DNA from 2 places in the Pseudobacillus badius genome. Region 2 is predicted to be linked to the other one. Evidence: riboswitches for the same ligand, from Rfam matches in the RefSeq annotation. Region 2 holds a riboswitch; the other holds the start of a gene.
What was found. Region 2 has a riboswitch for lysine ahead of B1A98_RS05825 (amino acid permease). Riboswitches for the same ligand answer to the same signal wherever they lie in the genome.
Positions count from the first base shown of each region.

Region 1: another riboswitch for lysine. It lies ahead of dapA (4-hydroxy-tetrahydrodipicolinate synthase); the one in region 2 lies ahead of B1A98_RS05825 (amino acid permease).

Region 1 is NZ_MWMM01000002.1:41,911-57,718, forward strand. It holds gene B1A98_RS03170 (hypothetical protein) at 1-297, opposite strand, end outside; gene B1A98_RS03175 (DUF1259 domain-containing protein) at 576-974, shown strand; partial or broken gene B1A98_RS03180 (DUF421 domain-containing protein) at 1,117-1,815, shown strand; gene B1A98_RS03185 (DinB family protein) at 1,915-2,415, opposite strand; gene B1A98_RS03190 (VOC family protein) at 2,632-3,015, opposite strand; gene B1A98_RS03195 (TrkH family potassium uptake protein) at 3,546-4,892, shown strand; gene B1A98_RS03200 (restriction endonuclease) at 5,340-5,780, shown strand; gene B1A98_RS03205 (hypothetical protein) at 5,837-6,178, opposite strand; gene B1A98_RS03210 (peroxiredoxin family protein) at 6,491-7,111, opposite strand; gene B1A98_RS03215 (spore coat protein) at 7,728-8,027, opposite strand; gene B1A98_RS03220 (hypothetical protein) at 8,030-8,239, opposite strand; gene B1A98_RS03225 (zinc-dependent alcohol dehydrogenase) at 8,257-9,393, opposite strand; gene B1A98_RS03230 (spore coat protein) at 9,412-9,780, opposite strand; gene B1A98_RS03235 (hypothetical protein) at 9,777-10,043, opposite strand; gene B1A98_RS03240 (DUF817 domain-containing protein) at 10,378-11,169, opposite strand; gene B1A98_RS03245 (helix-turn-helix domain-containing protein) at 11,247-11,462, opposite strand; gene B1A98_RS03250 (DUF2975 domain-containing protein) at 11,473-11,955, opposite strand; lysine riboswitch at 12,171-12,350, shown strand; gene dapA (4-hydroxy-tetrahydrodipicolinate synthase) at 12,479-13,372, shown strand; gene B1A98_RS03260 (hypothetical protein) at 13,697-14,215, opposite strand; gene B1A98_RS03265 (amino acid permease) at 14,643-15,808, opposite strand, start outside.
Region 2 is NZ_MWMM01000002.1:534,392-550,199, reverse strand. It holds gene lon (endopeptidase La) at 36-2,366, shown strand; gene yihA (ribosome biogenesis GTP-binding protein YihA/YsxC) at 2,356-2,940, shown strand; gene B1A98_RS05875 (DUF2062 domain-containing protein) at 3,141-3,629, opposite strand; gene B1A98_RS05870 (LiaI-LiaF-like domain-containing protein) at 3,644-4,129, opposite strand; gene hemA (glutamyl-tRNA reductase) at 4,314-5,657, shown strand; gene B1A98_RS05860 (cytochrome C assembly family protein) at 5,671-6,504, shown strand; gene hemC (hydroxymethylbilane synthase) at 6,525-7,457, shown strand; gene B1A98_RS05850 (uroporphyrinogen-III synthase) at 7,454-8,242, shown strand; gene hemB (porphobilinogen synthase) at 8,242-9,219, shown strand; gene hemL (glutamate-1-semialdehyde 2,1-aminomutase) at 9,232-10,521, shown strand; gene spoVID (stage VI sporulation protein D) at 10,895-12,028, shown strand; gene ysxE (spore coat protein YsxE) at 12,092-13,081, shown strand; gene B1A98_RS05825 (amino acid permease) at 13,185-14,630, opposite strand; lysine riboswitch at 14,734-14,912, opposite strand; gene B1A98_RS05820 (APC family permease) at 15,101-15,808, opposite strand, start outside.

The DNA.
Region 1 (15,808 bases), 490 kb from region 2:
AAATTCACCTTCTTGGTCATCAAGCAGATTAAAATATTCAACATCCTCTATTAGGTCATAACTGCCCGCAAAAATATTGCTTTCACTTCCCTGATAAAAAACCTCATTTGCGTTCCTATCCATAGAGTACATCACGATTGAAATTTCATGCGGCTGAATAAATGCCGTATAATCCAATAAATCAATCTGATCGTAATAATTAAAATCAAGCGTTTTTCTTATTTGTTGAATTAATTCTTCTGAGCTTCTTTGTAAGCTTTCCTTCACTGTATGGCTATATTTTTCAATCGTAAACAATGAAATCACCTCGTATTTCTTGTATAAATTGCAGATATGTATGTGAACGCTCTGCCTCCTAGTTCATGCATCCGCAACAAGGGGGGCTTCACCTAAAGATCTACTTCGATGCTGAAATCGCCAGCTGATGAGTAGCCAAATCTCATCTTCTTCCATTAAGTGCCCCTCGTTCTCCTCCAGTCACTCCAGTCCTCCCCCATCAACAACCTTTTCTTATACAAGCTGCCAAATAAGCACATCAACATACATTGTATAAAAAATAGTAAGGATGTTGCCTAATGGTTAACTTCAACATGCTATGCCAGCAATACGCTCAAGTATTTAATAAAAAGCCGACGATCACACATAGCGTTTGTTCTGTAGAGATGGACCGCGATCTCCATGTAACCATTCAAGGGCGGCCAAGCCGCGGCGAACTTCATGCTGAAATAATGTTTGAGTCATTAGATCAGAAAGGCAATGCGCTTAATCTCGGAGAAATGGTACTTCTTGAGGAAGAAGTTCCCCGATTCACAAATGCTCTTGTTAAAAGCGGGATCATAGGAAGTGCTCTGCATAATCATTGGCTGTACACGAAGCCGAATATCCTCTATGTCCACTTTCAGTCCGTGGAACCTCCCTTATCTTTTGCCCGGAAAGTAGCTGAGGCGTTTAAGCTGCTAAAAACAAATGGATAACAGCCCTGGAGATTCCTGCAAGAGAGAACAAGCCCCCTTCGGCAGGTGCCGATAGCCTGCTGTGAAAATCGCTGCATGAGAAACTAGAAAGTTGGAACAATAACGTACTATAATCCACTTTCTTAAGGAGGGAGTCCAACCAGTGGCAATTGACGAACTGCTACTTAGACTGGCTATTGCATTTATTGCCTTACTGGCCTTAACAAGGCTTATGGGAAGAAAAGAGATTTCACAAATGACCTTCTTCAACTTTGTGTCTGCTATTTCCATCGGGACCATTGGCGCCTCTCTTGCGGTGGATCCTTCGTTCAGCATTCGCAATGGCTTAATCGCACTTGCCGGTTGGACGGTTTTCACTATTTTGCTTGGGTTTTTAGATATAAAATCCAAAACAGCCCGTTATGCTATTGTCGGGAATCCAATTATAATGATTAGGAAAGGTCAAATAATGGAGCATGCTCTCCGCAAGGCCCGGCTGGATTTAGACTCACTAAATAGTTTGCTGTGAAAGAAAAATGTATTTTCAATTTCTGACGTTGACTATGCAATTCTTGAGACGGATGGCAGCCTCTCCGTTATGAAAAAAGAAGCAAAACAGCCGGCAGCAAAGAGTGGTGTGAACCTGAAACAAGCTCGCACAGATATCTTCTCCATTCCGGCAGCTGTTATTTCAGATGGAGAAATAAACGATGACCATTTACAAAGCTTAAATCTAAACCGCCAATGGTTAAGCAGGCAGCTAAAGTCCGCCGGTATTCACTCTATTGAAGACGTCTTTTATGCTGAAGTGCAAAAAGATGGCACATTGTATATCGATACTAACAATGATCGGCTTCATTGAATGTTGATCGCGCGTTTCCTGTTGTCTTCCTAGGGCCCGATCAGAAGGTCAGCTTTGTTGGCGGCCTGCCTGTTTCATGAATGCGGAAGGCTGCCGTTCTCATACTGTATAGAGATAAAAGACATAATCGGTCGGAACACCGCTATGGCCGAGCTGGTGCAGCATAGCCGTCAGGTTGCCGCGATGATAGGTTCCGTGATTGACCACATGCTGTATTAAGTCTGACAACGGGGTGCCAATAGAGCCGTGTACAGGATGTGAGAGGGGAATAATCTTCTCAACATCCGCTATATTCAAGAAATCCCGATACTTATTTTCAGTTTCAATGAATCGCTTCTCCATGCCTTCCAAGCTCTCCCTGCTTGATTCATCAAGCAGCTGCATCAACAGCTCTCTCGCCTCGTTAAACGGCCGTTCCCTCATAACACTGAGCCACATCGTGTCCATTGCATAAATGTGCGCCAGAACATGACAAACAGATGGAAACACGCTTACTATGTCCTTCTGCCATCTATCTTCAGGCAACTTTCGCAAATGCTCAAAAACAGCCTTATTAGCCCAAGCATGATACTCATACAACTGAATGATTTGATTCGCCATAGGAATTCCCCCATTCTGGTCTTATCCTGTTTTTCTTTATCAGCACGGTTTCCCGTCCTCCTTGCTGTCAGTGTAACGGACTCTAGCCGGGCAGGATTGCGCCCCCTTCCAAAAGAAAAAGAGCAAAACAAATTGCTCTTAAAGCAAGAAAAAAACTTCTCTTTATTTTTGCCGGCAACTATATCTCGTCAAACCGCTCTGCCTGAGAAGCCTGGCCTATTTGTTCTTTTCCATAACTGCAAAGTAATTTTCTTCGCTATCTGCAAAGTTAAATACTCTTCCCGCAGGCATATTTACAATTTCTCCGACTATGATGTCTTTATTTGATAAGTCGTGATGTAATTGATCAAGATTTTCCGTGAAGAACATTAACGAAGGTGTGCCAAGATTTAATCCAGGCGACATGTTAGCAACGAATTCCTTGTTATGCAGAATAATACTCGTTTCTGACTCCTTTGTTGGAGCAACTTCAATCCACCTCATTCCTTGACCGTTATCTTCTTCAGAAATAACAGTGAATCCTGCTTTTTCCGTCCAAAATTTCACCGCGTCATCTTGATCATTTACATAAAGCATAATTTGGCCGACTTTGTGAATCATTTCGTTTCCCCCTTACATGTTTTCATGCTCTTATTTATTTCTACAGTTCACACGAATAACCTTTTTATCGGCCATGTTCTTTTGGAATAATGAATAAAAAGCAAAAGGGTCTATCTCAAAAGATCATGAAAAACGACTTTTTGAGACAGACCTTTTTTCTTCTCAACAACCGGCTGACCAGAATGAAGGCGGACGCTTTCCGCAGCAGTCACTGCCGGCATTTCTATATGAGCCAATTCTTCAGTTCTCGATCCATCAGTAAATCTTTATCTTTCCCGGCCCCTTATCTTTTTAAGCATTCGACACCCTGCACTCCCCGCTCGGCCGCACGCTGCTTTGACATAAAAAGTTACTTGATGATCAGGAGAATTCGTTTATTATAGAAAAGAAGCGTGGACACTATACTATCAAGCATGCTGGATTCATTGTGAAGTTTGTTGATTACGCCCTTAGGGAATGGGAGATAAATTTAGCTAAACACTGCACTTATCCTGTGAGAAATCAGTGAACAAAGGAGTCCTATTTTCATCATGAGAATTATAAGAAAAAAGGCTTTAAAGCCGTCTCAAATCATTGTAGCTTTTTATCTGATTGCTACAATTGTTTCTACTGCCTTGCTTAGCTTGCCTATCGCATTAAATCCAGGAGTACACTTATCTTTTCTGGACGCCCTGTTTACAGCCGTGAGCGCTATTAGTGTAACGGGCCTGTCTGTTGTCCCCATCGTCGACACATTCAGTACCGCGGGCATTTTTATTCTAATGTTCATTCTTCAATTTGGCGGCATTGGCATTATGACACTCGGTACTTTTATTTGGATGCTTGCCCGCAAGCGGATTGGCTTGAAAGGGCGGCAATTAATTATGACCGATCAGAATCAATCCCAGTTGTCTGGACTGGTCAATTTAATGAGGCAAATTTTAGCCATCATTGTCTTAATAGAATTGATTGGCACAATGATATTAGGCACCTATTTTCTGAACTATTTCCCAACATGGCAGGAAGCATACTACCAAGGACTATTTGCAGCAATTAGTGCTACAACCAATGCCGGATTTGACATTACAGGCAGCTCCCTGGTCCCCTTTGCCCAGGATTACTTTGTCCAATTTGTTCACATTATCTTATTAATACTGGGAGCTATCGGCTTCCCGGTACTGATTGAGCTAAAAAATTTCATGGTCAGCAAGAAAAATCAATCAGGGCCTTTCTTTTCCCTGTATACCAAATTAACCACCATTACTTTCTTTTCTCTGCTTGTGTTTGGAACCATCATGATTTTGCTGCTGGAAGCCAATCACTTTTTTCAAGGCAAAAGCTGGCACGAATCCTTTTTTTACGCTTTATTCCAATCCGCTACGACAAGGAATGGCGGGCTGGCAACCATGGACGTCAGTGAATTTTCCGACCCCACCTTACTGGTGATAGCCTTTTTAATGTTTATTGGCGCTTCTCCCAGTTCTGTCGGAGGAGGCGTAAGGACAACCACTTTTTCGGTAAACCTATTGTTTCTTTATTCTTTCGCGAAAGGGTACAAGAACACAAAAGTATTTAAGCGTGAATTGCATATAGAAGATGTGAGAAAATCGTTTGTCGTTACCTTTACAGCCTTTTTTATCTGTTTTATCGCTACCATTGCCCTTTCTGCAACCGAACCGTTTTCTCTGATGGAAATTTCATTTGAAGTAAGCTCCGCCTTCGGGACAACGGGATTGTCAATGGGGATCACACCGGAGTTAAGTTCTGCAGGGAAATGTGTCATTATCTTGTTGATGTTTATTGGCAGGATCGGAATTTTGTCCTTTATCTTTTTATTGAGCAAGGGAACACCGCAGGAAAACTATCATTATCCAAAAGAGCGGGTGATCATCGGATAGCTCCCAATTCATCCAAATATGGAAAATTATTTAAAAATAACCTTCACCAAGGCTGTTGCCATCTGTCCTCAGCATTTCGATTTTGGCATATGCCGTTATATTGTTTATGCAGAAGCTATCAGTAAAAGCTCTCCACCCGCATCCTATTGAAAATAAAAAAGCATGAGCAGATAAAAATGAAGTTGTGATTGATGTCTATGGCGGAAATGCCGCTGCTGTATTGTTCCGAATACCTTCCATCTTCTTTGGGCATATATAAGAAAAAAGAAAACAGGTGATTCTATGGCCCGGCGGAAAAGGCATCGGAATAAACATATCGCCACTCCTGCACTATTGATTATCTTAGTGGCCCTTCTCCCTCAAGCAAAAAACAGCGCGGACATCCTGATTCCACTTTGTATAATCGGCTTCTTTTATGGCGCTTATCTTCTATTTGGGAAGCCTTTTATGGTGATTTTAAGAAACCGCCGCTACCTCTCTTCTCACATTGAAGATGTTGATTGTTTAAACGGACATGAATTTGAACACTTCTTGGTTCCATTATTTGAGAAGCAAGGCTACCGCACGGAAGTAACGAAAAGCGCCGGCGATTTTGGTGCGGATTTAATTTTGAGTAAGAAAGGACAGCGAAGTATTGTTCAAGCCAAATGTTATGGAGATGGCAAAAAAATAGGGGTTAGGGCTGTACAAGAAGTAGTAGGTGCCTTAGCAATATATAAAGCTTCAAAAGGCATGGTTGTGACCAATCGCTATTTCACTAAGCAGGCAGAGCATTTAGCGATGGCCAATAACGTAGCCTTGATTGATCGGGACGAATTGGTTTCATTAATGTATAAATATGGAGAACGGCCCATTCGGGCAAAAGTGATCCTAAACGAAGAATCTTGACATACAAATAAGCCCCTGTCCAAACAGATCGGGGCTTATTTATACGTTTTATTCCTTTAGTCTAATGTATAAATTTTATACTTCGATGTATACATTTCGCTTTCGACAATCAACTCTTTCTCACCTTTAGTAAAGAACAGACCTGCCCCAGCCTGCTCTTTAAAGACCCATTTCTTTGAGCTCATCAAATCAAGAAATGGCTGGTTTCCTTGAGAGTCGGCTTTTGTTACATATCTTTTGTTTTCACCGTCTATTTTGACAACACTCTGATCCGTCGTATGTAATTTTGCTATACCAACTGCGAGTGGAATAGGGTTGCCTTCTTGAAAAATGACCGGAGCATTTATAATAATGAAAAGAACGGACAATGACAGGAACATTAAAAAGATTTTTTTCATCCACAGGACTCCCCCTTTCTTGATCATTCACAAAAATAAACTGTTAATAACATCCATTACTTCTCTCCCTCTTTATTGAAGGATACTCACTGCTACTTTTTAATTCCGCTCCTTTGCTCATAGTCCATCCCTTACTGACTCCATTATGCTCTTCGCTTGCTTCAAACTTTTTATAGGCTAAACCGCTCCAAGGGTAGTGCTATAAGTCACTTGAAAGTTTCCATTAAGATATTCCAAAATAGCCTTACAGCAGTTTGAATCAATAAAAACACCAATAACAGTTAGTGCTTTCTGATGAAAACGACAGATAACTTAGAGTTGTTCATGGATCAGATCTTCAATTATCTTATCATCCAAAGGCAAACTAACTATATCAGCTATCATTCCATCTTCATTGATTATATACGTTGTTGGAAAAGCTCTAATGTTGTATAAATTCATTATTTCACCATTTTCATCTAATAGGACAGGAAAAGTTAATTTTTGTTCCTCAATGAATTTTTCAACTCTTTCAATATCCCCTTGCTCATGCTTAGTCATATTGACTGTTATAACTTCTACATTCGATTTATCTGCCCTTTCTTCATAATACTTTTGTATGTACGGCATCTCTTCCTTACAAGGCGGACACCATGATGCCCAGAAATTAAGCAGTATTTTCTTTCCTTTATAATCAGATAGACTTATTGTTTCGCCAGACAAATTCTTTAATTTAAAACTGGGTACCATAGTACCCTTTTTTAGCTTAGAGTTGAAATCAGCTGCCACTAGTTCATCAGATGAATCTTCTATTGTACCGTTAGAGTATTCTTCGAATTTAACGGTACCATCTGTTCTTTTATCTTTAGAAATAAAATTCGTTTTAATGGTGATAGCGAACATGATAATAATAATAAAGACTGAAATAACCATGCCAAAAACTCTACGTTTCACTCACACATCCTCCAACTAAGTATTTTCCCAAAAAACACAGGTCTGCCTAAGGAATTATGCAGTTAATAGCCTTGTTTGAATGTTCATTCCTATCAATTACAACTTCCTCTTCGATACCATTCACACCCCCCGCTCGTCTTTTAGGGTCATCCTTAAAATTGATCATGCTATCGAAGTGAAACAGCCTGCCGCGTTCCCTGCTGTATGTTTGATAAGGTGTAAGCTGGCTTTCCTCTCTGCGGCCCCCCTTGCTGCAGGGAGGGCTGTCTACTTATTGTAAAGAATGGTATGCGGAGATATTGTCGGTAACTGTCGAATAGTAAATATATAATTGGCAATCAATTTACTGAATGGCATAAACATGCTTTTTCAGCTTATTCTATTTCCGGGTGTCTGTATGTTTGGTCAACGGTGAGTTATATAGAGCCCTAGAGAACCCAGGTTTTACCGGGGGAGAAGCGGAGAAAGAAGAACAGGCCAGCGAAAGACCTGACTGCCGCACAGCAAGCAGCTGCAGTCAAACTTAGAGGAGGATTCGGGGTGTGAAGATGCGCCATCCGGAAAAGAGGCAAGGAACAGTTTATATATTGAATAACAAACTGTTCCTGTAACTGTGCTAGAGAGTTGGCAAGTCGAGTGCTGTACGAATATTACCTAAGTTCAAATTGATTTGTTCAGTTGTATCCCAAGCATGATACCATCCTCTTTCGGCCATATATGCGGAAATTTGTTCGTGCATATCTAATGCCTCCGCTAAATGCCGGGTTAGCATCTCTTTAATTTCAGGCGTGCCCGCTTCGGTCACGGCCATTGCATAATTTCTGACCCCGCTTTTAGCGGAAATTAACAAATCCATCGCAACAACTTGGTCAGATAGCGCATCCATGCCAGTTAGTTTTTCAATTATTGAATTCATTTTCACTCATCTCCTAACTGCTGGTTTGCCTTGGATAAAATGGAGGTATATTCTTGTAATTGCCTAGTAGACAAATCAACATCTTGCTGCATAATTTCTTTTAGCCGCTGGTCCGTCACTAACGCTTTCATGGTTTTGGACTTGGTTAAACAAACTGTTTTAAAAGCAGCCATTTCCTGCACTTCAAGAACTTCATGTAAGGCATAGTTCATTTTTCCAGCCTCCTTTCTCAAGGTTTCAGCACAACTTTTATACAGTTATCTGTCTTGGCATCAAAGATCTCATAGCCGCGCTTCGCTTCACTGAGCGGCAGCACATGGCTTACAACATCTCCCGGGTCAATTTTTCCCGTTGAAACTAATTCGAACATATAGGGCATGTAATGGATAACGGGTGCTTGTCCAGAGCGGATATTAATGTTGCGGTTCATAATATCCCCCATCGGGAAGCCGTTATATCTTCCGCCGTAAAAACCGGTAACTTGGATTGTTCCGCCCTTTCGAACTGCCTGTGAAGCCATGATAAACGCACTAAATGCCCCGCCTTGAAGTTTCATTCCACTAGCAAGGAATTCCAGGTCAGTCATTTTCCCATCCATACCGACAGCATCAATCACAACATCGGCTCCGCCTTTAGTGATTTCTTTCAAATAATTCCCTGTATTTTCATGATCCTCAAAATTAACAATCTCTACCTTATTTGTGCGCTTGGCATGCTGCAAACGATAATGGACGTAATCAACGGCAATTACACGTTTTGCCCCTTTTAACCAACAAAACTTTTGGGCAAATAAACCGACTGGGCCGCAGCCAAAAACAATAACGGTATCTCCCTCCTTGACGCCCGCGTTATCAACGCTCCAAAAACCAGTAGTCATAGCATCAGCAATGACACTTAACTTTTCATCGGGTTCTTCGCAGGTGTCCGGAATTTTGAAATGAGTAAAATTCGCAAACGGGACCCGCAAATATTCCGCTTGTCCGCCTGGATAACCGCCAGTTGTACCGGAATAACCAAAATAAGCTCCCATATCCGCCTGATCATTTGAATGATCACATTGACTTTCCAAATGATTCTTACAGTAAAAACATTCTCCACAAGCAATGTTAAAAGGAATAATCACCCGGTCTCCCTTTTTCAGCTTATGCACCTCCGCCCCAACCTCTTCAACGATTCCCATCGGCTCATGGCCAATCACATAATTCTCTTGCAGATTAGGAACCATGCCATGAAGCAAATGCAAATCAGAACCGCAGATAGCTGTACTGGTTACTTTAATAATCATGTCATCGGGCTTTTGGATCTTCGGGTCTTCCACTTCTTTCACTTCCACCTGTTTAATGCCTTGGTACGTCACTGCCTTCATGCTATACAGCCTCCAGTATTAGTGTTCATCAGGTGTCCGGTCAAACATCCCTTTTCTGTTGGTTTCAGCCGGGAATAGATTCATTTTTCCAACCATTATCGTATTATTGGCTGAGAGCTGGTCGAGTTGGTACTGTTCAGTTAGTTCGCAAGGGTGAAACCATTTTTTATCTATCATGAGTTCTGTAATTTGCTGGTGCAAAGAAACGCCTTCCATTAACTGCTTGCGCAAGAGGGCCCTTACATCAGGAGACGCCGTTTCAGTCAATGCGGCTGCTATGTTTCGAACACCTTCTTTGGCACGAAGCAAAAAATCCACTGCAAATGTCATGTCTGCCATCTCAGGTACATGCAAGGAGTTGACCGGATCTAAGTAGTCATGGTTCAATGAATGGTTCCTTCCTTTCCATCAATTATTGGTGTTGGGCGGTTTTGGGGGACAGGAGCTTGGAAATATGCCCGTTCATAGATAGACTGCAATTCGGCAAGTGCTTGTATAGAGTGTTCAACATCTTGCTGCATAAGCCTCTTGAGATCCTGGTCAAAAACCAGCCCTTGCATTAATTTTGACTTTGCCAGACAAAGGGTTTTGAAATTAATCACTTCATGCAAATCTAAAGACTCATGGACAGCTAACTTCTGTTTATTCATTTTGGCGACCCTCCTGTTTTGACGTTATACATTGGTATTATTCCAATCGCATGATAAATCATTCTTTAAACGGCATGCAATCTGAGAGGGAATCTAACTCAGAAAGGAAATGCTAATAAATAGATCAAGCTTTAGCAAAAATAGGTTGAATTCGCTGTCTGTTCTGTTATCTATTCCTGCTTAAAGAACAGAAAACTCCCGCTGAACACATAAAGCATTCAGCAGGAGTTCTGTTTTGATTGGCGTTGTGCCTTATAGAATCCGTTAGCCGTCTATGTTATTTCGGGATTGTCTCTTTATATTCACATACTTCAGATCAAAAAGCCGTTAACAGTTACAGAGTTTGACCCGTATCCATCCCAGCCGAGCTCTTTCTCTTCACCTGCTTTAAAGCGGCTACGATCAGAAAGCTGACAATTACTAATAAGAGCCAGGAACTCACCTTTCCTAAATGAACGAGACTCCATGCATCGGTTTGGTTTGGATACTTCCAAGCTCCAAAGAAGGTGGCGATATTTTCGGCTATCCATATAAAAAAACCAATGAGCGCAAATGAAAGGACGAGCGGCATGCGATAACGAGTGCCATTCACCTCATATAGGACCCAGGATTGCCAAAATACGATAACTACCAGTCCGGATAACCACCAACGAACGTCCATCCAGTAATGATGCACGAAAAAATTTAAATATATTGCAGCGGCAAGAGGAACAACTTTCCAAAGCGGCGGCCATTTAACAAGTTCAATCCCCAGTCTCCTCCAAGCCTGACAAAGATAGCTCGCTACGCTTGCGTACATGAACCCGCTGTATAAAGGCACTCCAAAAATTTTGAAATATCCTTCCTCTGGATAAGACCAGGAACCCATATGTACCTTGAAAATTTCAAGAGCAAGTCCAATCAGGTGGAACAATGTGATGACCTTTAATTCATCCCGCGTTTCAAGCCCAGCACGCACCATTCCCCACTGCATCAGCAAACAGATAATGAGGAGCCAGTCATACCGCGGCAGGAAGGGAAGCGGCACGATTTGTGTAAAAGCCAAAGAGGCAAAAATAACAACCGGAAACAAGCATGACAAAGCCTGCTCCCAACCAAAATAAACGAGCTGCTTTACTGCTCTCATAAATTGAGCCTCCAAAGTTTCTTATAAATTTAACTCATCAAATGCCAGAAAAAGAAATCTTTCTTTCCATATGAAAACTATTCCTCTTCCTCGCTTCGATATTCCAGAATGTCCCCCGGCTGGCATTCTAACGCTTTGCAAATTGCCTCTAAAGTTGAAAATCTAATGGCTTTTGCTTTTCCATTTTTCAATATAGAAAGATTCGCCATTGTGATTCCCACTCTTTCCGAAAGTTCCGTTACACTCATTTTCCTTTTAGCTAGCATCACATCAATGTTAATTACGATTGCCATGTTTTCCACCTCAGACCGTTAAATCATTTTCTGATTTTATATGAATAGCTTCTTGTAACAGTCTTTGGAGAACAGCCGCAAAGACGGCGATGACCGTTGAGGCAAAAATAATGACCAGTCCAAGAATAAGGAGACCCGGCGCATCATCTGCCTCCGCCACGAGATATAAGAGCGGCATACCTGATACATATAAAACACTGATGACAATTGCACAATATTTTATATTCTTTAACGACCTTACAGACAATTCTGAGAAAGCTTCGTTTCTGTCAATAAAGCTCAAAAGCCTGAATGCCTGATACAGTGCAGCAAAAAACGCTGCGGCTGTTACATACATGCCTGTTAAAGCGGGATACTGCAAATAAGCCAGCTTCGGAATATGTTCCACTGCTTCATTGACGATCCAAGGCAGCCAAAATATGCACAAGGCAAAAACTGGTGTTCCAATCAGAAAAACAGCCAGCTTCAAAAAAAGTGTTGAACCACTTTTCATAAGAAGCACCTCACTTATTTAGTGTAAACTTGATTTTAGCTTATTATTTATCGTTTAACAATAAATAATTATCGAATTTTACCATAATTTTATTGTTATATCCCTTCACTTCATTCAAACACTTAGACATATGGTCAACTCTTCATTGCAATTCAGCCAAAAAACTGATATTATGAAGTCTAATTAAATATTTACTTATTTCAATCTTTTTTTGAAGTAAGGATAGAGGCGCAAAGACCATGAGTACGCAATGTGAGGAGAATGAGATCCGATGAGGATTGTGAAAAGGGGAATTTGCCGAAGCCAAAAGAATCTCATTTTTCTTGAAGCTGGTTCTGTTATTGAATAAATACAGAACTGTCATATAGGAAACTATATGGAGGGCTATCTTACGCACAGAAATAATTTTTCTACATAATTGTTTCTACTGCAGCAACGAAGCCTCGTTGCTGCTTTTTTGCGTGAATACTGAAGCGCCCTTCTCCCTCTATTGCATAAAAAAAATAAAGGACGTGGAGAAGCAATGAACTTTGGACAAATTTTAACTGCAATGGTGACCCCATTTACTCAAAATGGGGAGGTTGATTTTCATGCCGCCAAAAATTTAATCAATCATTTAATTGATAATGGAACAGACGGTTTAGTGGTAGCCGGAACAACCGGTGAATCCCCTACGCTAACGACAGAAGAAAAAGCTGAGTTATTCCAATTTGTGGTTGAGGTTGTAAACGGGAGAGTGCCTGTCATTGCAGGTACCGGCTCCAATAATACAAGAGCCTCTATTCACTTAACGAACCTTGCAGAAAGAGCAGGAGTCGATGGAATTATGCTTGTTGTTCCCTACTATAACAAGCCATCTCAAGAAGGACTATATCAACATTTTAAGGCGGTGGCAGAATCCACGCCATTACCGGTTATGCTGTACAACATACCAGGACGAAGCGTTGCCAATATGTCTGTTGAGACGGTCGTTCGCCTGTCAAGCATTCCAAATATCGTCTCCATTAAAGATGCCAGCGGCAATTTAGAGGCCATGACCGAAATTATCAGCCAAACACCTGAAGATTTTTCTTTGTACAGCGGCGATGATGGCTTGACCTTGCCAGTATTATCAATTGGCGGCACTGGGGTCGTCTCAGTTGCTTCGCATATTATTGGGAATGAAATGCAGATGATGATTGAAAACTTTAAGAATGGGAAGCTCCAAGAAGCTGCTCTGGCCCACCGCAGCCTCCTTCCTATCATCAAAGCGGTATTTTCTGCACCAAGTCCATCACCTGTAAAAGCAGCATTGAATTTAAACGGAGTCCCTGTCGGCGGTGTTCGCTTGCCGATGGTTCCTCTAAATGACCAAGAACAACAAGCCCTGCAGCAAACACTGCAATTGCTGAATACAGAAGAAAAGGTTTTTTCTTAAAAAGCTTTTCTGATGATTTGTTCATGAGCCGAGCCTTGGACTGACTTGGTCAAAGGAAACCTGTTTATGGAAAAAGGAGCTGACCCCTATGCCTTCCGCATAAAAGTCAGCTCCTTTCTTATTTCACACCAACACCGGCCTTTGTCCGCCGCCTCTTGAGCATAGTAGCTCCTCGTACAGTAACAAGCATAAAAAGAACACAAACGAGGGATATCTCATTTGTGTTTTCTTTCTATTTACTGCTCCAAGCATCGTTTGAGTTCATATCCACCAAACGGCTGCCCTCGAAAATATCTGTCAAAACGATCCCTTCTGTTTTCTCCTCTACCTCTGCAAATCCGGATAGAGCTTGATCATTGCATCTGAAATCATATCCGCCATTTCCCTGGCTTGCTTTTCGATTTCATCATATACAGCAATATCCTTCTGGTAGTCTTTATTGATCATATACAAAGCTTCTTGCTTCGTTAAGTTTAAATGTTGATAGAACATTTCCCTCACTTTTTCTTTTGGCAGAAATTTGTTCACACTATTAAGGAAAAGGGCAATCTGATCTGCATTGGCATACCATTTTCGTTCGGCTGCCTCAGCCGCCTGTGTGTTGCCGGCTAAAGCTGCCTTGACCAGATCTGCTGCCACCAGAAGATGTTCCTTAATCAAGGCTGCATATGTCTTAGCGGCAGGCTCTCCATAAATCGGCCGGAACATTTCACCCATGTCACCAGCATTTTTCAAAAGACGAGCGATCACAAAGTTAACATCCGGAAGATTAAACGTCAGGCTGATGATGGCCATTCTCGTCCAGGCAACATGCTCCTCCCAAAGGCTACGCTCATTTCTCATCAATTCAACTTCTCTTTGCGTCACACATTCCTTTCGCCGGCTATTTTGATTAAGGACTAATGGCGAGCTGCCCATTTGCCGGCCCGAATAAGCATGTTCTGGCGCGATATAAAAGTAATTGGGAACCGTGTAAGCTGGTATCATATAAGCAGATTCTCTATTTACAAAATAGTGCATGCCCTTCTCCCTCCCTGTATTTACGAAAAAGCCCGGCTTTGTCAATACTAGTGTATTCATTTTTAAAAGCCGCGTGCTTGCCTCTATTCGAGGGAGTGTAAACCATTTATTTCTTAACAAGCCTTATTTACCTGCTTGAAATCCAACATACAGCTTTCTTGAAGTTGCCCTTGTGTCTGAATAACATAGCCGGCATACATCTTTTTTTAGCATAGCGGAGTTCCGGCGCGCATCCATCGCTGCTCCATCTTTATACTTCTTCTTTTTTCTCCTTTTTTCTTCTGTTTCCGTACAAAATAAACAAGAGAATAAACCATAAAGGAGTGAGCAATAAGGATGGACGCGTCTCTTCAGAAACCAGCATAATCACAAGAACCGCAGCAAAGAGCGTCAGAACAGCATAATTAACAAACGGTGTGAATGGCGCTTTGAATGTTGACTTTGCCTGTAATTGCGGACGGGTTTTCTTATATTTTAAATGGCAAATAAGAATAATGCTCCACACCCAAATAAAGCAAAGAGCGCTAATAGTCGTCACGATCCCAAAGGCTTGTTCCGGTATAAGTTTACTCAAGAGAGCCCCCGCTGATATGACGAGCGTCGATACGAACAACGCGTTGCGCGGTACGTGATTTTTGTTCAGCTTTGCAAAACCGGCTGGCCCCTGATCGCTGTTGCTTAAATTATATAAAATCCGGCTAGTTGAAAACATGCCGCTGTTACAAGCGGAAGCGGCTGAAGTTAATACGACAAAATTAATAATTCCTGCAGCAATCGGAATTCCGATTAAACTAAATGTTTTTACAAACGGACTTTCTGCTGCATTTAGTTCTGTCCATGGGTTGATGCACAAAAGAACAATTAAGGCACCAACGTAGAAAAATAAAATTCTTAAAGGAATTTTATTAATGGCTGAAGGGATGTTTTTTTGCGGGTTCGATGTTTCTGCTGCCGACACACCTACCAGCTCCACACCGACGTAGGCAAATACGACCATTTGAAAGGAAAGCAAGAAGCCTGAAATCCCATTTGGAAACAACCCTCCATGCTCCCAAAGATTCTGAATCGTAACCGCTCCTGAATCTGTCTTAAATCCCGCCATCAGCAAAATGACTCCAATGGCAATTAACGCGAGAATAGTAATAACCTTTATTAAAGCAAACCAAAACTCCAATTCTCCGAAAAGCTTGACCGTCAACAGATTAAGCCCTAATAAAATGAGCAAGCAAATCACGGCAGGAATCCATTGCGGAATATGGAACCAATATTGTACATATACACCAACGGCAATCACGTCAGCCATAGCGGTCATAATCCAACAAAACCAGTAGGTCCACCCTGTTACAAATGATGCCCATGGTCCAAGGTAATCCTCGGCAATGTCTGTTAAGGATTGATAGCCTGCATTCGATAGCA
Region 2 (15,808 bases):
TTCGCCTAATGTTTGAAGTGATGGAGGTTATGTTTATGAGTAATCAAACTGTTCACACTGTGCCCCTCCTGCCACTGCGGGGATTGTTAGTGTATCCTACCATGGTGCTGCATTTGGACGTCGGACGCGACCGTTCAATTGAGGCATTGGAGCAAGCAATGCTGGACAACCATTTAATTTTTTTATCAACGCAAAAAGATTCAAATATAGACGATCCTTTGCAGGAGGATTTATTTGAAACAGGAACGTTAACGAAAGTAAAGCAAATGCTGAAGCTGCCAAATGGAACGATCCGCGTGCTCGTCGAGGGACTGAACCGGGCCGTGCTGAAGCAGCTTGATGATAAGGAAACCTTTTATTTAGCGACAGTGGAAGTGCAGGAGGACGATACGGTCAAAGATTTAGAAGCAGAAGCGCTGATGCGCACGCTTTTAGAGTATTTTGAACAGTATATCAAGCTGTCCAAGAAGGTTTCATCTGAAACTTATTCCACGGTAGCAGATATTGATGAGCCGGGAAGGCTGGCTGATATCATTGCTTCTCACCTGCCGATTAAAATGAAAGATAAGCAGGAGATTTTAGAAACCTTTGATATTAAAGATCGTCTGAACCGCATCATTGATTTATTAAACAATGAAAAGCAAGTATTAAATTTGGAAAAGAAAATCGGCCAGCGTGTAAAAACATCGATGGAGCGCACACAGAAAGAATACTTTTTGCGCGAACAAATGAAGGCCATTCAGCAGGAGCTGGGCGAAAAGGAAGGAAAGACCGGTGAGGTTGAGGAGCTTCTCAAGCGAATTGAAGAAGCGGGCATGCCTGAACAAGTGAAAAAGACGGCATTGAAAGAATTAAATCGCTTTGAAAAAATTCCTTCCAGCGCCGCAGAAAGCGCAGTCATCCGCAATTATCTTGAATGGCTTGTCACGCTTCCATGGACGAACGCGACCAAAGATGACTTGAACATTAAAAAAGCAGAGGCGATCTTGAATCGCGACCATTACGGATTGGAAAAAGTAAAAGAGCGTGTGCTTGAATATTTAGCAGTCCAGCAGCTGACTGAATCACTGAAAGGTCCGATTTTATGTCTTGCCGGACCTCCAGGGGTTGGGAAAACATCGCTGGCACGTTCTATCGCTGAATCGCTTGGCAGGAATTTCGTTCGGATTTCTCTCGGCGGCGTGCGTGATGAATCAGAGATTCGCGGACACCGGCGCACCTATGTCGGCGCAATGCCGGGACGGATTATTCAAGGGATGAAAAAAGCAGGAACGGTGAACCCCGTCTTTTTGCTTGACGAGATTGACAAAATGTCCAGTGATTTCAGGGGAGATCCATCTTCAGCTATGCTGGAAGTGCTCGACCCGGAGCAAAATTTTAATTTCAGCGATCATTATATTGAAGAAACATACGACTTGTCGAAGGTAATGTTTATTGCAACAGCTAATGATTTAGCCACCATTCCAGGTCCTCTGCGCGATCGTATGGAAATTATTACAATTGCCGGCTATACAGAGCTGGAGAAGATTCATATTGCTAAATCTCATTTGCTGCCGAAGCAAGTGAAGGAGCATGGGCTGACAAAATCGCAGCTTCAAGTAAGAGACGATGCCATTCAGGATATTGTCCGTTATTATACACGGGAAGCTGGCGTGCGCAGTCTTGAACGACAACTGGCAGCTGTTTGCCGGAAGACGGCCAAAATGATCGTTTCTGCAGAGAAGAAGCGCGTAGTGATCACAAGCAAGAACCTGCAAGAGTTTTTAGGCAAGCGCATTTTCCGCTATGGACAAGCGGAAACAGTGGATCAGGTCGGAGTGGCGAACGGTCTTGCGTATACAGCTTCAGGCGGAGACACACTGCAAATCGAAGTGTCGCTGTCGCCGGGGAAAGGCAAGCTGATTTTAACAGGGAAGCTTGGAGATGTGATGAAAGAATCTGCTCAGGCTGCTTTCAGTTATGTCCGGTCTAAGACGGCAGAATTAGATATTGAATCAGATTTCCACGAAAAATATGATATCCATATTCATGTACCGGAAGGCGCTGTGCCGAAAGACGGGCCATCTGCCGGCATTACCATGGCTACTGCTTTGGTGTCAGCACTGACAGCCCGTCCGATTCGCCGGGAAGTCGGGATGACGGGAGAGATCACTCTTCGCGGCCGTGTGCTGCCAATCGGCGGCGTGAAGGAAAAATCACTCGGCGCCCATCGAGCAGGGCTCAAAACGATTATTTTACCAGAGGATAATGAAAAAGATATTGAAGATGTTCCAGAAAGCGTGCGCAACGATTTAACATTTATTCTTGCTTCTCATATGGATGATGTATTAAAAGTAGCGCTGACAGGTGATAATTATGAAGGTTAATCAAGTAGAACTCGTTATTAGCGCGGTCAAACCGGCGCAATATCCGGAAGATTCTCTTCCGGAATTTGCGCTGGCCGGCCGCTCCAATGTTGGAAAATCATCTTTTATTAATAAAATGATCCATCGCAAAAGCATGGCTCGCATCTCTTCCAAGCCGGGCAAGACGCAGACGCTTAATTTTTATAAAATTGAAGAAGCCCTTTATTTTGTGGATGTACCCGGTTATGGCTTTGCGAAAGTGTCCAAAAAAGAACGTGAATCTTGGGGCAAAATGATCGAAACGTATTTAACGACCAGAGAACAGCTGCGAGCGTGTGTGCTGATCGTTGACCTAAGACACCCTCCTACGGAAGATGATGTTATGATGTACCACTTTTTAAAGCATTACAACATTCCGGTCATTGTCGTTGCCACTAAAGCGGATAAGATACCGAAAGGCAAATGGCAGAAGCACTTAAAAGTAGTGAAAGAAAAACTTGAATTCAACCCGGCAGATGACATTGTTGTTTTCTCTTCCGAAACAGGGCAAGGAAAAGACGAAGCCTGGGGAGTTATTCGCAAAAGAATGAAATAGAGGAGGATGGCTGGCCAGCTGATTAAAAAGCTGGTGATCCAATTATAGGACGGGGACCGGTGCGGCATCGGTCCCATGTCGGTTGGCTGCAAGTATAGTAACTTAGAAGTATGCTAGACGTTCCTATATGTCCATTCATCAAAAACGGCCTCTTTCTCGTTAGATCTGCTCTAGCGAGAAAGAGGCCGTTTTTTTATTTATCACTGCTTTACCCATTTGACATATAGAAGATGTAAAATCTGCTTCTGATAACGTTTGAAAATGACGTAAACAGCAAGGTAAAAAGACCCGATAAACAAGATCATGTTGATTAGCATGCCGATGATGAATGTGCGCCCGACTGAGAACCCTGCCGCAGCAGTTGCCTGCCAGGAAGCAGCCTCCTCCACGGCACTTTCAATCATTTCGCCAAGTTCATAAGGATACACAAACTGTCCTGTGACCAAGTTTAAGTAAAAAAGAAAAGGGAAAATGCCCATTAAAGACACTCCGCCTAAAAAGGCAGCGACCGTATTTCCCCTAAAGAGCTTCGCAAAAGCAATAGAGATTAATAACCCCATCCCGAAAGAGGGAACAAAGTTAATGGAAGCCCCCAAAGCAAAGCCGATAGAAATGCTATGGGCGCTGCTGCGAATTCTAAAAAATTTTAACAGCATATATTTAAATTGTCGGCTCAATTTCTTTATCATAACAATCGCTCACTTTATTTCTTTTTGACAAACAGCAAATACCCGCCAAAGGCAATTAAAATGACAGGCCAAAACTGCCAAAGGGAAAGAGCCCGGTTTTCAAGCAGGCCGAGCCATTCGATTACTTTGTCATAAAACAGCGTAATCATGGCAAGAATAAGAAACAGCAACCCTTGAAACAGGCCGTTTCTCGTTTTTTGATACTGAAGCAGGAAGCCTAATGCAATGATGAGAATAAAGACCCCGGTATCGTTGGACCAAAAGCCGAAATGGTTGACTACATGAAAGTGAATGCCGAATCCAGTGAGAATAACACCGGGCAAGATACTGTTGCCTTCCCGGCCGCTGTAGGCATCTGCCAAAAAGGCAAAGCCGATAACAATGAAAAGCGTTGGCCAGCTTAGGAAGGGCTGAAACCAGACGATAGCAGCTTGCTGCAAGAAGAAATATAAACCAAATCCGATTAAAATAATTCCCGGAAAAATTCGCTGCTGCCTCATAAAATAGTTTCCCCGCTTTCTATATTCCTAACTTGAATCTTAGTTCCTATTTTGATACGCTAACTAGTGGGTTTAAACAGGTTTATCGTTTTTAATGTTAGCATATGTTCACAATTTGTGAATAAGGAAAATTTGTTCCGTGTTATAATGAATGTAACAGATTTTTTATGGGGGTGCTGAGAACGTGCATATTATTGTGGTGGGACTAAACTACAAAACAGCCCCAGTGGAGATACGTGAACGATTATCTTTTCAGGACACGGACTTGGAAAAAGCCATGTCAGAGCTCCGTAAGCAAAAAAGCATTTTGGAAAATGTGATTCTTTCCACTTGCAACCGGACAGAAATTTATGCGGTCGTCGATCAGCTCCATACAGGGCGTTATTATATTAAAAACTTTTTAGCTGAATGGTTTGGAATGGAAAAGGAAGAGTTCACCCCTTTTCTATTTATTCATGAACAGGAAGCGGCCGTTGAGCACTTATTAAAGGTGACAAGCGGTTTAAATTCGATGGTGCTGGGCGAAACACAAATTTTGGGACAAGTACGTTCAAGCTTTTTAAGAAGCCAGGAACTCGGGGCTACAGGCACCGTGTTTAACCATTTATTTAAGCAAGCTGTCACATTGGCTAAGAAAGCGCATGCGGAAACAGAAATTGGAGCCAATGCAGTGTCTGTCAGCTATGCCGCTGTGGAGCTCGCCAAGAAGATTTTCGGGAATCTTGCCGGCAAGCACGTTCTCGTTGTCGGTGCAGGAAAAATGGGGGAACTGGCGATCCAGAACCTTCATAGCAGCGGGGCAACAAAGGTGACAGTCGTCAACCGGACGTTTGAAAAAGCGGAGGTGCTTGCCGAGAAATTTGACGGCCATGCCAAAACATTGGCTGAACTGCAATGCGCTCTCGTAGAAGCGGACATTTTAATCAGCTCTACAGGTTCAAACGATTACGTCATCACAAAAGAAAGAATGGCAGTCGTTGAAAAAATGCGCAAAGGAAAACCGTTGTTTATGGTTGATATTGCTGTGCCGCGCGATCTCGATCCAGCGATTTCCGATTTGGAAAGTGTGTTTCTGTATGACATTGACGACTTAGAAGGCATTGTAGAAGCGAATTTGGCCGAACGTCAGAAAGCTGCAGAAAAAATTGAACTGATGATTGAAGCAGAGATTGTCGCTTTTAACGAGTGGATCAACATGCTTGGCGTGGTTCCGGTGATTTCTGCTCTGCGTCAAAAAGCACTTGCTATTCAAGCGGAAACGATGGTCAGCATTGAGCGGAAAATGCCTAACTTAACGGACCGTGAACGAAAAGTATTGAATAAGCATACAAAAAGTATTATCAATCAGCTGTTGAAGGATCCGATTTTACAGGCGAAAGAACTCGCTGGCGATAAACGCTCGGCTGAAAAGCTGGCTTTGTTTACACAAATTTTTAATATTGAAGAAGAAGTGAAAGCAGAGAAGCAGCTGAAAACAGCAGAACGTCCGATCCAGCAAGTTCAGACAAAGCCATTATTCCAAGTGTAAGCGGGGTTACTTGATGTTTGAACAAGGAATGGCCAGGCTCCACGAATTGATGGTAATTTTATATGCGCTCAGCGTTATGCTGTATTTTATCGACTTTTTAAATCAGAACCGGAAGGCGAATCAAGTCGCCTTCTGGACTTTATCGATTGTTTGGGTTCTTCAAACAATTTTTTTGTTTTTATATGTGTTCAAGACCGGCCGGTTTCCGGTTCTCACCCTTTTTGAAGGGCTTTATTTTTATGCTTGGATTTTAATTACACTGTCATTGGTCATTAACCGGCTGCTGCGAATGGATTTTACAGTTTTCTTCACCAACATCATCGGCTTTGCGATTATGGCGATACACACCTTTGCGCCCGTACAAATGGAATCGCAGGCGATGGCGGAACGGCTTGTTTCTGAACTGCTGCTCATTCATATTACGATGGCGATTTTGTCGTATGCAGCATTCTCTCTTTCTTTTATTTTTTCAGCACTCTATTTGCTGCAGTATCGGCTGCTGAAAATGAAGAAATGGAGCCAGCGTCTATGGCGCCTTGGTGATCTGGAGCAACTGACGAAATTCTCGTATGTATCAAATGCAGTCGGCGTGCCGATGCTGTTGCTAAGCTTAATTCTTGGGGTGATCTGGAAGTTTATTAAACTTCCGGATGTCAGCTGGTATGACGCTAAAATTATCACATCTTTTATTCTGTTGATTATTTACGGCATTTATCTTTACTTGAAAGTTCGCAAGGGGCTTTATGGCAAATCATTGGCATTGTTAAATGCTGCTGCCTTTTTAATTATTTTAATTAACTTTTTCTTGGTGAGCCGATTTTCATCGTTTCACTTTTGGTACACTTAAAAGCAAAGCAGGAGGATATTATGCGAAAAATTATTGTCGGCTCCCGCCGAAGCAAATTGGCTTTAACACAAACCAACTGGGTGATCAGCCAATTGAAAAAGCTCAAGCCAGAGTATGATTTTGAAGTCAAGGAGATTGTCACAAAAGGCGACCGCATTTTGGATGTTACGCTGTCTAAAGTAGGCGGAAAAGGCTTGTTTGTGAAAGAAATTGAACAGGCAATGTATGATAAAGAAATCGATATGGCTGTCCACAGCATGAAAGACATGCCTGCTGAGCTGCCAGAAGGGTTAACGATCGGCTGTATCCCTGTGCGGGAAGATCATCGTGATGCGTTTATTTCTAAAAACCATGTAAAACTCAAGGATATGCCAGCCGGATCAGTTGTCGGCACAAGCAGTCTGCGCCGCAGCGCCCAAATTTTAGCTGTTCGCCCGGATCTGGAGATTAAATGGATTCGCGGCAACATTGATACGCGGCTTGCAAAACTGGAGACTGAAGAATACGATGCAATTATTTTGGCTGCTGCCGGATTATCACGCATGGGCTGGGCTTCTGACGTTGTCACAGAGTTTTTGGAGCCGGAGCTTTGTTTGCCGGCAGTAGGCCAGGGAGCGCTTGCTATTGAATGCCGGGAGGACGATGAAGAGCTGCTTGAATTGCTTGCTGCTTTTTCCAACGAGGAAACGGTGAAAACGGTAACGGCAGAGCGGGCTTTTCTTCATCAAATGGAAGGCGGCTGCCAAGTGCCTATCGCCGGATTCGCTGCAGCGGACGGAGAAGAAACGGTACTGACTGCTCTCGTTGCTTCACCGGATGGAAAAACGATTTATAAAGAAACTGTAAGAGGCACAGAGCCGAAAGCTGTAGGTGTGAAAGCAGCAGCATTGCTTTCAGAGCGCGGCGCAAAAGAATTAATTGAGACGGTGAAAGCGGAGCTGGATGGACAATGACGTCCAGCCAGCCGCTTTCAGGCAAGCATATAGTAGTGACCCGTCCAAGAGGACAAGCAGCCTCATTTATTGATAAAATAGAAGCAGCTGGAGGAATGGTCCATTTCGTTCCCATGCTTGCGTTTCGTTCCTTTTCTGACGGGCAGGAAACGAAAAGGCTGCAGCAATTGCCTACATACGACTGGATTATTGTAACGAGTAAAAACGGTGTCGATTTCTTTTTTCAGCAGTTGAAGGAAAAAGGGATCGACTACAACACTGTCATAAAAAGCCGCTTTGCAGCCATCGGCACGAAAACGGCAGAGGTGCTGCAAAGCTATGGATTTCATGCGGAGTATATTCCGGAAAAGTTCTCTGCTGATCAGTTTGCGGAGGAAATCAGCCGCGGTCATTTCAAGGCGGAGAAGGTATTAATTCCTAAGGGGAATCTTGCCAGAACAGCGATTGCTGATGCTTTGAGAGCAAAAGGAATGATGGCGGATGAATGGATAGTATACGAAACCTATTTTCCTGAAGAGGAAAAACGGCACGTAATGGATTTATTGACATCCAATCAGACAGACGTCCTTACCTTTACGAGCCCTTCAGCTGTCCGTCACTTCATGAAAGCGGCAGAAGAAGCGAATATTCATACATTACAGGACTCTGTTGTAGCCTGTATTGGTCCTGTAACGAAAAAAGAAGCGGACCGTTTTGGCCTTCATACCCAGATTTGCCCGGAGGTTTATACGAGCGAATCGCTGGCAGAGGCGATTGCCCGCTATTTCAGAAAGGAAGAAGACTAATGGAACTGCAATTTAAACGTCATCGCCGCCTGCGTCAATCTGCTAATATGCGCGCGCTTGTGCGGGAAACTTATCTTCACAAGGAAGACTTTATTTATCCGTTGTTTATTGTAGAAGGGGAAAATATTAAAAATGAAGTGCCTTCTATGCCAGGTGTCTTTCACTTATCAATGGACCGCTTAAAAGCAGAAATGGATGAAATTGTCTCACTTGGTTTAAAGTCGGTCATTTTATTTGGCGTGCCGGCTGATAAAGATGCTGAAGGAACGGGCGCTTATCATAATCACGGCATTGTGCAGCAAGCGACCCGCTTTATTAAAGACCATTATCCGGAAATGATCGTTGTTGCTGATACCTGTTTGTGCGAGTATACCGACCACGGCCATTGTGGGGTTGTAGAAGGCAGCAAGGTGCTGAATGATCCATCATTGAACTTGCTGGTTCAAACAGCGGTGAGCCAAGCAGAAGCAGGCGCTGATATTATCGCTCCATCTAACATGATGGACGGATTTGTTACTGCGATCCGCCACGGATTGGATGAAGCCGGCTTTACAGATGTGCCGATCATGTCCTATGCAGTGAAGTATTCTTCCAGCTTTTACGGGCCTTTCCGTGACGCAGCAGAATCCACTCCGCAGTTCGGTGATCGCAAAACGTATCAGATGGACCCTGCGAACCGGCTGGAAGCCTTCCGTGAGGCGGAGTCTGATGTGGAAGAAGGAGCAGATTTCCTTATTGTGAAACCAGCACTTTCTTATTTAGATATTGTCCGTGATATGAGAAATGAATTTACATTGCCGATTGTGGCTTATAACGTAAGCGGCGAATATTCCATGGTGAAAGCAGCAGCCCAAAATGGCTGGATCGACGAAAAGGCCATTGTTATGGAAAAGCTGATCAGCATGAAACGGGCAGGAGCGGACTTAATTATTACGTATTTTGCTAAAGATGCAGCCCGCTGGCTGAGTGAAAAATAAGGAGGTCTTTTTATGCGTTCTTACGAAAAATCAAAGCAGGCTTTTCAAGAAGCCGTACAGTTAATGCCAGGGGGCGTCAACAGCCCGGTTCGTGCCTTTAAATCTGTCAACATGGACCCTATCTTTATGGAGCGGGGAAAAGGCTCTAAAATTTGGGACATTGACGGTAATGAATACATCGACTATGTCTTGTCATGGGGACCGCTTATTTTAGGACATGCGAATGATCAAGTTGTTGAAGCTTTAAAAAAGACAGCAGAGACCGGGACAAGCTTTGGTGCTTCCACTTTGATTGAAAATGAATTAGCGAAGCTTGTGATCGAACGGGTTCCGTCTATTGAAGTCGTTCGGATGGTATCATCCGGCACAGAGGCAACGATGAGTGCTCTTCGCTTGGCACGCGGATTTACCGGGCGCAGTAAAATAGTGAAGTTTGAAGGCTGTTATCATGGCCACGGAGACTCGCTCCTGATCAAGGCAGGATCTGGTGTAGCCACGCTTGGATTGCCTGATAGCCCAGGTGTGCCAGAGAGCGTAGCGAAAAATACAATTACCGTTCCTTATAATGACCTTGAGGGCGTAAAGTACGCTTTTGAGCAATTTGGCGATGACATTGCTTGTGTGATTGTCGAGCCTGTTGCCGGCAATATGGGAGTCGTGCCGCCTCTGCCAGGTTTCCTAGAAGGATTGCGTGAAGTAACAAGCGAGTACGGTGCCCTCCTTATTTTTGATGAGGTCATGACAGGCTTCCGTGTCGGCTATAACTGCGCTCAAGGATTCTTTGGCATTACGCCGGATCTTACTTGTCTTGGCAAGGTAATTGGCGGCGGGCTGCCAGTTGGCGCTTATGGCGGCCGAGCGGACATTATGAACCAAATTGCCCCAAGCGGTCCGATTTACCAAGCAGGTACACTTTCCGGAAATCCAATGGCCATGGCGGCTGGATTGGAAACGCTCCGTCAATTGACACCGGACATGTATGAGGAGTTTGGACGCAAGGCGGATCGCCTAGAGGAAGGATTAAGCGAAGCGGCGCATAAGCACGGCATCCCAGTTACATTTAACCGAGCGGGTTCGATGATTGGTTTGTTCTTCACTAATGAACGAGTCACTAACTATGAAAAAGCCAAAACAGCTGATCTTGAACTGTTTGCCGATTATTATCGGGAGATGGCTAATGAAGGTGTCTTTTTGCCGCCGTCTCAGTTTGAAGGATTGTTCTTATCCAGCGCACATACAGACGAGGATATCGAACGTACGATTGCGGCTGCCGAAAAGGCGTTCAGCCGCTTAAAGAAATAAAAGCGAGAGACCAGCCCGCCGGCACATAGCCGGCGGATTTCAGACGACAGGCAAACTCGATAGAATTCGAGTTTGCCTGTCGTCTTTTTTGTCCTGCAGAGGAGGAGTGTGCTCTCGAAAAGCAGTTCAATTCAAAGAAAATCAAAAAGGGGGCAGACTAAGATCCTTCCAATCGCCTTTTGTCATTCAGCTAAACCTCACCGGTACATAGTCAACAGGTGTTTCGTCTCTTTTAAATTGATCAGTCAATCTTTCATATTTTCATGAATAGTGTCATACATATTAATTGTGAAAGAAAATGAATGGCAGCTTCATGCCTTTATTTATCCTGCTTGTATCGTATAAGCCGAGTGATTAGAAAGGAGGAAGTAAAGTGACATCTCAAGATCTGTCGTATTTGCGATTTTCATTAGAAGAAACCGTACGATTTACTAATGGCCAGGAAGTGGGAGAGTTATATTCTATTTCTCTTGATCCTCAAATTCAAACTGAGGAAGCAGATGAGTTTATCCGAATGCATGGCTTCTTAGAACTTTCTGGGGAATATTCACCTTCGGGACAACATCAATCAGAACAAGCGGATACGTATACCTATAAATATGTCCAGCAAGTATTAGAGAGGGGCGATAATGAGTGTGAGTTTTTTCACCACTTTCCAATTGATATAACCATCCCGAAATCACGAATCGCTAAAATGGAAGATGTCGAAATTTACATTGATTCGTTTGATTATGAGTTTCCTGAAAAAGCAAACTTAAAATTAACAGTGGATTTATCTATCTCCGGGGTGATGGAGGAAGAGGCAGAAGTGGAAAGAACGCCAGTGAATGAAGAAGTTGAAGAATGGCCAGCCGCAGAGGAAGAGCAAGCGGAAGGCATAAGGAAAAAGGACAAAGAAGAAGAACCGGAGTTTTCGATTTTAAAGCTTGATGTCCAGCCGGCAGAAGGTCTGGAAGGAAAAGAACGAGAGGCTGATTTTTCTGTAGAAGTGAAAAGGCAGCCGGGGGTGCTGGAAGAAGAGGAAAATCCGTTTATTCAGTTAGAAGAGCAAAGAAAAGAAAAACAACAGGAGCCTCCTCCTAATGCACCGGTAAATATGAAGAATCATCCAGCAGCAAATGAAGAAAACAAGCACTTGATGGAATCGTCTGAGCTGAAACCGGCTCCTGTTCATGAATCACCGAATGTGTCTGAGTCGATGGAGTCTTCCTCCTCTGAATCCTCACACATGAATGAATCGCCGCCTAAAGAACCGGAAGAGAAGAAAAAGAAGAAGCCATTTGGCCTAAAGAAAACGGAAACGATGTCTCTAGCCGACTTTTTCGCAAGGAAAGAGTCCGAAGAGGCTGTAACATGGAAAGTGTGTCTTGTTCAAAGAGAGGACACCTTGCAGAAAATTGCTGAACGATATGAATTGCCAGTGGCTGACTTAGTCCGGGAAAATAAATTAGAGACCAGCCAAAGCATTGAGGAAGGTCAAGCGCTCTATATACCGAAGACTCGTTGATGATCCGGCTGTTCCCGATTAAAGTTGGGACAGCCTTATTTTTTTATAAAGCGGGTGAAGAAAGTGGAACAGCCCTATTCAACTATTTGGAAAAGCTATGGATTAACCCCCGTGCATATAGAGACAATCGGCCATGTGCAAAAAGGTTTGACGGATAAAGGGACGTTTGCTTTAAAAAGAATTCCTTCTGCCCAAGGGATGGACTTCTTATTTCATATACAAAAACTTTACCAGGCGGGATATCACCGATTTGTTCCGGTTTACCCTACTTTGGATGGACGCTACGGGGTTTTAGATGGTTCATATATTTATTACTTGATGCCCTGGATTGAAAGCGGCGGACAAAAGGTGACAGAGATGGAACAAAAAATGGTGCGGGAGACGGCCAGACTGCATCTTGTTTCGTCCGCAGACGTGCCTGTATCAAAGCAAGCCAGAATTGAGCAGTATGAACGGACGAAGAACTTGTGGGAAAGACAAGAAGAGCATTTAGAGCAATTTCTTGAGCTTTCGGAAAAAGAGGTGTATATGTCGCCATTTCAATTGTTATTCTGCCTTTACTATACGGATATCCGCCAGGCCTTCTTCTATGCCAAAGAAAAATTAAAAGCTTGGAAGGAGGCGACGGAAGAAGAGGAGAAGGAGAGAACCGTCCAAATTCACGGAAAGCTCGATCCAGGGCACTTTCTTATGGATCAAGGAGGCGGGTATTTTATTAATTTAGAGCAATCCCGGAGAGCAACGCCCATTCATGATTTAATCCCGTATTTTGTACACACGCTCGATGGCTATCCCGAAAGATCAGCTTTAGCGAAAGATTTGTTCAACCGTTACACTAGTTTTTTTCCGTTGAAAAAGGGGGAGAGGCTCTTGTTTCAGAGTTATATCGCTTATCCAGGAGCAACGTATGAAACGGCTGCGGCTTACTTTTCAGGCCAGCGGAAGCAAAATGAATATCACTATACGCGCAGGCTTCAGCAAAATTATTGGCAGCTGAAGAATATTGAATATTTTGTAACAGAGCTGAAGGAAAATGGAGAAGATATGTATTGAATGGTCTTGCCGGCTGCTGGCCTTTATGCAGACGATGCCAATAAACAAATAAGCAGCTGAAGAAAACGATTTTCTTCAGCTGCCATGCTTTAAGTGCCGATCATTATTCTTTGCTAAGATCGCATTCTTCCAAAGGAATGACCTTAGTCTTGTGTTTGATTTTATAAACGAGCCAAAAGGCAAGGAATAAAGGAAGGCCGATGTAAGAAACGAGCACCCCGTTCCAATCAATGTTGCCACCGATGAATGCCGGGAAATTTTGTCCTAAGATAATGAACGTACATAGAATCAAGGCTAGCAATGGCCCAATTGGAAACCACTTCGCACGATAAGGAAGCGTATGAATGTCCCCGCCTTGAGCAATAAAGGCTCTGCGGAAACGGTAGTGGCTAATAGCGATCCCCAGCCATGTGACAAATCCAGCCATTCCTGAAGCATTTAACAGCCAGACATAGACAACCCCGTCTCCAAAAAAGGTGGTCAAGAATGCCAAGGAGCCGACTAATGCAGTAAAAATAAGCGCATTGACCGGAACCCCTCTCTTATCGAGACGCGCCAAAAACTTAGGAGCTTGTCCGTCGCGGGCTAAATCCCACAGCATACGGGTAGAGGCATACATACCTGAGTTTCCTGCGGACAGAACAGCGGTAAGAATAATCGCATTCATAACAGAAGCAGCAAATGCGAAGCCGGCCCGCTCAAAAACAAGTGTAAATGGACTGACAGACACCGAATCACTTAACAGACGTTCATCTGTATAGGGAAGAATCAATCCGATAACAAGAATCGCCAGAATATAAAAGAGTAAAATCCGCCAGAACACAGTATTGATGGCTTTAGGGATAGTTTTCTCCGGATCTTCGCTTTCTCCGGCGGCTACTCCGAGGAGCTCCGTACCTTGAAAAGAAAAGCCGGCGGCCATGAACACACCTAAAATAGCTAGGAATCCGCCATTGAAAGGAGCATCTTGCAGGGTAAAGTTTTTAAAGCCGATCGCTTCTCCTCCCATAATGCCGAAAATCATCATTATTCCTGTGATAATAAAGATAATGACTGTAACAACTTTAATGAGTGAAAACCAAAACTCTGCTTCTCCAAATCCTTTTACAGACAGGTAATTTAAGCCGAACATAATGAGAAGGGCAAGGCCGCTCCAAATCACGGAAGGGCTGTCAGGGAACCAAAACTTCATAATCAGTACAACAGCAGCAAGCTCTGCCGCAATTGTAATGGCCCAGTTGTACCAATAATTCCAGCCAATGGCAAAGCCGAGAGCTGGATCTACAAATTTTGAAGCATAGACTTTAAAAGAACCGGCTACCGGCATATAAGCCGCCATTTCTGCCAAGCTCGTCATTAAGAAATAAACCATTAACCCAATTGCGGCATAAGCGAGCAGCGCCCCTCCAGGACCGGCAGTGTGAATCGCTCCGCCGCTCGCTAAAAATATGCCTGTCCCGATTGATCCTCCAAGCGAAATCATCGTTAAATGGCGCGCTTTCAAAGTCCTTTTCAGTTGAGTCGGGTTGGATGTTTCTGTATTACTCAATAATCTGCACTCCTTTTCGTGATGTAAGATTGAGTCAAGTTAAGGGCAAATAAAAACAGCCGTCGAAGAAGATCGACGGCTGTGAACGAGTCCGTTTAATCCTTCCGAAGATAGCCCTCCACGTTAAATAACGCGACAGTGATGCCCCTGTTCGGAAACATCCCCAGCATGAACAGACAATGACCGGTCCATACTTCGGCAGTGTATCCTTTCGAGCGGAGTCACAGATGTCATTGCTTCTCGTCCGCTTTACTCATATAAACTGCAGCCTCTATCCCATCGGTAAATGGGAATATTTAATTGACACTAAAATTATAGACAATTCCTATCAATCTGGCAATGGTTAATTTTTCCTCCAGGCTTTTAGCCTGTGTATCTGCTTGTCCACCTGGAGCAAGGAACAGGCAGAACGAAATGAACAGGCTCCCCTGTTCGCTCCGTTCCGCCTGGTTGAAAGATGATGCAGCGGCTCATTTCTTAAACCGATAAGGAACTGTCGTAACAATCACGTTCTTCTGGTAAAGAAGATAAACCCTTAAGCGCAGCCCCGATTGATTATGAAGGATATCCTGCCATCTTTTTTTCGTAATAAATTGGGGAATGAGCACGGTGAGTGTATGCTCCTTTTCATTTGCTTTCTCTACAGCTAGGTCAATGAATCGTGCAAGAGGCCTCATTAAACTTCTGTATTGGGAGTGAAGAGTGACAAGCCGGATGTTGGGCTTCCACTTTTCCCACCTTTCCTCCATTCGCTTCTCGCTTTCACGGTCGAAGGCAACATGAACAGCAATCACTGTGTCGCCGATTAGTTCGGCATAGTGTAACGACTGTTCAACGACTTTTGTTATTCCCGCAACTGGAACAATGACGACGTTTCCTTTGAACCGTAAAGCTTCCTCGCCGGCTTTCATCCTCAATTGTTCTCCGGTTGCCTCGTAATGCTTTTTAACTCGATGAAACATCCAAATAATAATCGGCAAAAAAATAAGAACCGGCCACACTTGAGAGAATTTAGTGGAGAAGAAGATAATGACCACTGTCAAACTAATTAATGCGCCGATCAAATTAATGATTAATTTACGTGTCCACCCTGGAGGCCTTTCTCTCAGCCAGCGGACAATCATTCCCGATTGTGACAGGGTGAAAGGGATGAAGACACCGACTGCATATAATGGAAT